2 regions of the Vibrio sp. SNU_ST1 genome follow, and region 2 is predicted to be linked to the other one. Evidence: predicted binding sites of a transcription regulator. Region 2 holds the regulator's gene; the other holds the start of a gene.
What was found. The regulator PurR, encoded in region 2, represses purine synthesis genes. The targets are predictions, from matches to a motif close to TNANGNAAACGTTTNCNTNA.
Positions count from the first base shown of each region.

Region 1: a site for PurR is predicted at 1,392-1,411, ahead of pckA (phosphoenolpyruvate carboxykinase (ATP)). Genes of this name have one in related genera too.

Region 1 covers NZ_CP130748.1:107,002-110,167, forward strand. Annotated here, with positions in the region: gene pckA (phosphoenolpyruvate carboxykinase (ATP)) at 1-1,219, opposite strand, end outside; gene hslO (Hsp33 family molecular chaperone HslO) at 1,557-2,450, opposite strand; gene hslR (ribosome-associated heat shock protein Hsp15) at 2,469-2,855, opposite strand; gene gspC (type II secretion system protein GspC) at 3,135-3,166, shown strand, end outside.
Region 2 covers NZ_CP130748.1:1,151,461-1,154,626, forward strand. Annotated here, with positions in the region: gene Q5H80_RS05130 (TfoX/Sxy family DNA transformation protein) at 1-284, opposite strand, end outside; cyclic di-GMP riboswitch class I at 412-497, opposite strand; gene purR (HTH-type transcriptional repressor PurR) at 668-1,672, opposite strand; gene torD (molecular chaperone TorD) at 1,991-2,638, opposite strand; gene torR (two-component system response regulator TorR) at 2,926-3,166, shown strand, end outside.

The DNA of each region.
Region 1 (3,166 bases), 1.0 Mb from region 2:
CAGAGAACGTTGGTGTTGGCTCAGTAATACCACGCTCTGTACCTGCTAGTTTCGCAGTGAAGCCAGATAGGAAGTGATACTTCGTTTGCTCCGGAGTCAGCTTAGATACTGGTGGTAACACACCAAATGCATCAGCAGTTAGGAAGATAACTTTTTGAGCGTGACCTGCTTTTGATACTGGCTTAACAATGTTGTCGATGTGGTGAATCGGGTAAGAAACACGAGTGTTCTCTGTTTTTGAACCGTCATCGAAATCGATAGAACCATCGCTACGGACCGTTACGTTTTCTAGCAGTGCATCGCGACGGATTGCATTGTAGATTTCTGGTTCTGCTTCTTTAGATAGACGAATCGTCTTCGCATAACAACCACCTTCGAAGTTGAAGATGCCATCGTCGTCCCAACCGTGCTCATCATCACCGATTAGCTCACGCTTAGGATCGGTTGATAGGGTCGTTTTACCTGTACCAGATAGGCCGAAGAATATCGCTACATCGCCTTCTTCACCAACGTTAGCACTACAGTGCATTGAAGCAATGCCTTGCAGAGGAAGCAGGTAGTTCATCATTGCGAACATGCCTTTCTTCATCTCACCACCGTACCAAGTACCACCGATGATTTGAACGCGCTCTGTTAGGTTGAAAGCAACGAAGTTTTCAGAGTTTAGACCCTGCTTTTCCCAGTTAGGGTTAGTTGTTTTAGCACCGTTCATTACCACGAAATCAGGTTCGAACGTTGCTAGCTCTTCGTCAGTTGGACGAATGAACATGTTCTTAACGAAGTGTGCTTGCCACGCTACTTCAGTGATAATACGCACACTTAAACGCGTATCTGGGTTAGCACCACAATAACCGTCGATGACAAACAGACGCTTGCCAGATAGCTGAGTTGTCACAAGCTCTTTCAGCTCACTCCATACTTTAGTTGTAATCGGTTTGTTGTCATTTTTGCCTTGATCTGACCACCACATGGTATCGCGCGTGGTGTCGTCTTTAACAATGTATTTATCTTTAGGTGAGCGTCCAGTAAAGATACCAGTGTCAACCGCAACAGAGCCTAGTTCCGTTACTACGCCTTTTTCGTAGCCTTCCAAACCTGGCAGTGTTTCTTCAACGAATAACTGCTCGTAGCTAGGATTACGAAGAACTTCAGTAACGCCAGTCAGTCCGTGCTTAGTTAGATCAATTTGTGCAGCCTTAGTATGTTCCATAACGGTCATAGGTGCTCCTTGTAGGATATTTTGTAGGGATTTTGTATAAATTTTTTATTGTTATCTGCTCACCATGCTAGCAACGAGGCTCGGGGGAAACAGGGATATAGCTCAAAAAATATCCATGTTAACCATGGGGTTTTAAGCGCCTCATCACATATTGGCCTGACTAGTCTATCCTGTACGCAAACCTTTGCGCTAGAGGAGAGAACATTATTAATTGATTAAAATTAAGAGGTGATTTTATTACGAGATGTTACGGAGTTTGCGATATTTTGATCACAAAAAAGGCCAGCGTAGTGCTGACCTTTTTGGGGTAAATTACGTGTTTTTGGTACGCCGTAAATTAATGAACCGTATTGCTGCCTTTATCTGCTGCTTCGGCATACAGAGCATCAACATCATTCTTGTCGAACGAGTAGTTTGTGCCACAGTAATCGCAGTGTAGAGCAACGCTGCCTTCAGTGCTAAGAATGTCGTAGATCTCTTCTTGAGCGACAGTAATGATAGCGGCACCGCTTCGATCACGTGAACAACCACAGAAGAATTCAACCGGTTGTGGTGTGAACAGCTGTACTTTCTCTTGGTTGTACAAACGGTAAAGCAGTTCGTTTGCTTCTAGAGTGAATAGCTCTTCATTTTTAACTGTGTCAGTTAGCTGCTCTAGGTGCTCGAAGTCATCTGGTGTACCGGTGCCGTCTGGCATCACTTGTAGCAACATACCCGCAGCGTGTGCTTTGCCTTCATGCTCGCCCGTGCGCAACCATAGACGTGTCTTTAGCTGTTCAGAGTTTGCGAAGTAACCTTCAAGGACTTCAGCTAGAGTGTCACCTTCAAGACCAACGATACCTTGGTAACGCTCACCTTTCTTAGGATCGATAGTGATCACTAGGTGACCTTTACCTATTAGATCGTGCAGGCCAGCGTCGTCGGCAATGTCACCATCAAAGCGAGCAACGCCACGGATCTTCTGATCGTTATCGCCATTGATAACAGCTAGAGATACAGGGCCATCACCTTGCAGTTGCATCGTGATAGAGCCTTCAAACTTTAGAGTCGCCGTGAGTAGCGTCGTTGAAACCAGTAGCTCACCCAACAGCTTTTGTACTGGCGCTGGGTATTCCTTGCTAGAAATAATCTGTTGGTACGCTTCGTCCATCTGTACCAATTCACCACGAACTGATAGGTCTTCAAATAGGTAGCGATTTAAAACATTACTTGTAGACATTGGGTTGGCCATTTGGCTATTCCTTCTAGCTTATTGAGTCTTGAACTTGATGATGTCACGACGTTGCTTTTTATCTGGGCGACGTTCTGGTGCTGGGCTATGAGCATTCAGTTTACGTTGTGTTGCAAACTCTTCTCTCTTTGCCAAGCTCTCGGTGGTTTCTTCATAGAGGGTTTGAGCTATAGGAGCTCCACCACGATGAGCCGAGATTTTCTCGATTGTCACCGTCTTTTCTTCATTACCTTGGCGCAGGGTAATCACTGCTCCAAGTTCGACAATTTTACTTGGCTTGCTGCGCTGACCATTATAGTGGACTTTGCCACCATCGACCATATTGCGAGCAATAGACCGGGTTTTGTAAAAACGAGCTGCCCACAACCATTTATCGAGTCTGACAGCTTCATTAGTAGTTTTCATATAGGGCTGTGCCTTATTAAGTGAGAAATGAATGCGGTTTAACTGTAATGAACAGTGCGCAACATGCTTTTAATTACATTAAGTAGAAGCTTAAAGTGGAGGCGGTTGGCATTTTTTTCAAGTCATAATACAAAATAGCCATGTAATGCCGCTTTATAGATTTGCTATGATATAGTTCAGGATCTTATGCTTAAATAAGCTTGGTATCGAACGAATGAATAAAAAAGCTGAAAGTTTAATGATTTGCAGCATTTGTCGTCATGAAAAGGGGCAAGGAAAGTGAACTTTTTAGAGCTCAAGAATCGCGCAGG
Region 2 (3,166 bases):
AGCTGCAAGATTTTCTCTTGGTCTTGCCATAAGCCTTCAGGTAAAGCGAAATATTTAGTAACGACAGGAAAACCACGTTTTTTGTAGACGTACGGTTGAAATCCTTGTTGTTCGAATTGTTGCGTTGTGCATTTGTCAGCTCGTATATGCAACTGGTCATTCACAACCAGGGCAAACATTGTGTCATCAGCAAAAAGCCCGAATCCACCAAACATTGAGCGTGACTTAATTTTTCCTAGGGGCTCAAATAATTTCATTGAGTCCTTTAGTATCGGTTTATCCATGTTATTTATCTCGGTGTATTTGAACTACGCCACCAAATAAGCAGGTCCGAGAGATTAGCAAAATGTTGCAATTAAATTGTCAATAGGCTGTAAATTACTAAAGTATTAGCAGTTACTGCATTTTGCCATCGGTAACCCCGCTACCATACCAACGAGTGGTTTAGGCCGGAAGCTTTGCGTCCCACTTTTTCAAGTGGTTTGCCCTGTGCGTGACTGGGTTGTTAGAATAAAGTTTTTGTTGAATTAGGCTCACACTTCTTATTTTAAAATGTGACATTGCTTCAATTAATGATCTTCGAGATATGCATGTAAGTGCATTTTGTTTGTTGAAAAAAAAAACGCACCTAAAGGTGCGCTTGATTAAACTAAACTCATTACATCAATTAATTTAACGTTTTAACTGTACTTCGCTCAACAATTTCAGGGTGCATTTCGAAGACGCGTTTTTCGTGGTCTTTGTCTTTAATACGCTCTAGTAGTATTTCGAATGCATTTTTACCAACACGGCGCTTAGGTTGGTGAACCGTCGTTAACGGTGGAGAGAAGTATTCAGCTAATTCTATGTTGTCGTAACCGATCACTGAGATATCTTCAGGAATACGAATACCTTTTTCTTGCAATCGGCTCATCAGTCCTAATGCCATTGTGTCGTTAAAACAGAATACTGCGGTAGGGCGATCTTCCATCTCAATGATTTGGTCAGCAGCAATCACAGCGGTGTCACACTCAAAGTTGCCTTCGATGATCATATTTTCATCGGCAGTAATCTTAGCTTCATTGAGTGCGCGCTTGTAACCTGAGATGCGTTCAACACATGCTGCTTTGTCTAAGTGGCCACTTAAACATGCAATCTTGGAGTGACCGCGCTCAATGAGGTATTTGGTTGCTAGGTAGCCACCTTCTTCAGAGTTATCGATGATCTTATCAGCTTGAGAGCTCTCAGGACCCCAGTCCATGATAACTTTAGGGATGTCCGCGTGACGGTCTAACATCTCTCTTAGTTCTTCAGTTAGGTCAGAACACATAACTAAGATGCCATCTACACGTTTCTCTGCAAGCATTCGAATGTAGTCACGTTGCTTTTCGTAGATACCGCCCGTATTACACAGGATCAAAGTGTAACCTTGACGGTAACAGTAGCTTTCAACACCATCAATAACTTCAGAGAAGAAGAGGTTAGTTGATTGAGTCACTAACATGCCGATAGTGCGTGTTGTATTGCACTTCAAACTACGAGCAACGGCACTTGGCGCATAGTTAAGTTCGTCTACGGCTTTATTAACTTTTTCTTGAGTCGCTTCAGCAACAAAGCGAGTTTTGTTGATTACGTGAGAAACGGTTGTTGTTGATACGCCGGCTAAGCGTGCGACATCTTTTATAGTGGCCATGTTTTTATCCTATTAGAAGCTACTTTCCCAAAGTACGGAATGAAGTAGCCGTTAAGCTACCTAACTAAGAGCTTAAATTTGTAGGGCTCTTTGGGTACTAAAGTGCTAAAAAACAAAAAACCGCTATTGAGCGGCTTGTCTTAACACCGAAATGCTCTGAACTTCAATAAGTGTAGCATTTCGTGAATGTTTCATATTTTATCGTTTGCGGTCACAATTTTAGACTGACTAGAAATTACTCGCAATAAAATTCACCCAGAAATCCGGGTGAATGGTCACAATTCTATTGAATTTATTTATCGAGTCGTCAAAAAAAGCTTATTCGCCAGCTAGGTATTGAGTGTCTAATTTGCAGAATGCCAATAGCAGGGATGAGACTGAAGCGTAGAAACCGAATGTGTCAATGTCATGACATTTAACGTTGAACTTTGGTACCCAAGTAAGCAGTTGCTGTTCGATAAATTGCTGTTGAACAGTGAAGGATTTCTCTAGTTCCTCTTCAAGATCCGTTTCGTTCGAACGAATGATTAGATTACCTAGGAAATCAAGTTCGATAGCAATGTGGTCAGCGGGCTCTTTTAGGTCTTGGTTAACCACTAAGTTGTGTTTAGCCATGATCTCTTCCATATCTTTTGCTGGCTTATCGTTCAAAAGGCCTGTCTGGCCGATATACATAGAAGCGTAAGGAAGTGCGCCATGTTTATCAGTCTTTAAGAATAAGTCACAGAAGTCAGCAGACAATTCTAATTGAGCATCTTCACGTGTTTGTAGACGGTTTAGCGCATCCACTAAGCTATCAATCGCCGGCTTTAGTGTTTCATTTTCGCCTAAACCAGTTAGGAAAGAACGAATTTCAACAGAGTGGTAGTGATCGAGTTCTTCTTGAGTGAGCTCTTTAGCGAACAAGCTTGATAGCCACCAGTATATTTCTGCTCGTTGTTCGTTGAATGCTTTCGTATCTTTCATTTCTTAGATCCTGATTTAGTCTTGTGGTGTGTGTATACCTAGCATCGTTGAGTGATTTGTGTATAGGCACACCAAGGCTGAATAACAAGGTTATTTGCGAAACGCAAAGTTACTCGTTAGTAGTAATGCCTATATTGAATTGCGATGGGCGACAAATAGCAAGGTTTAAGATTGTCTTGTATCAAAAAAAAATCATGTTTCTGGCTTTTATCTTCTGTAGTACTAGAATTGTTACGAGTTATGAATAGAATGGTCACTGAAACTATTAAATAAGAAAAGTGGTGTAGATGAGCTATCACGTATTAGTCGTAGAAGATGATGTGGTAACCCGCAGTAAACTGGTTGGATATTTCCAGAATGAAGGTTACACAGTGAGCGAAGCTGAAAGCGGGGCTCAAATGAGAAAAATGTTAGAAGAAAATAACGTTGACCTCATTATGTTAGACATCAACTTGCCAGGCGAAGATGGATTGATGCTAACTCGCGAATTACGCAGTCAATCAGACATTGGAATAATTTTAGTTACTG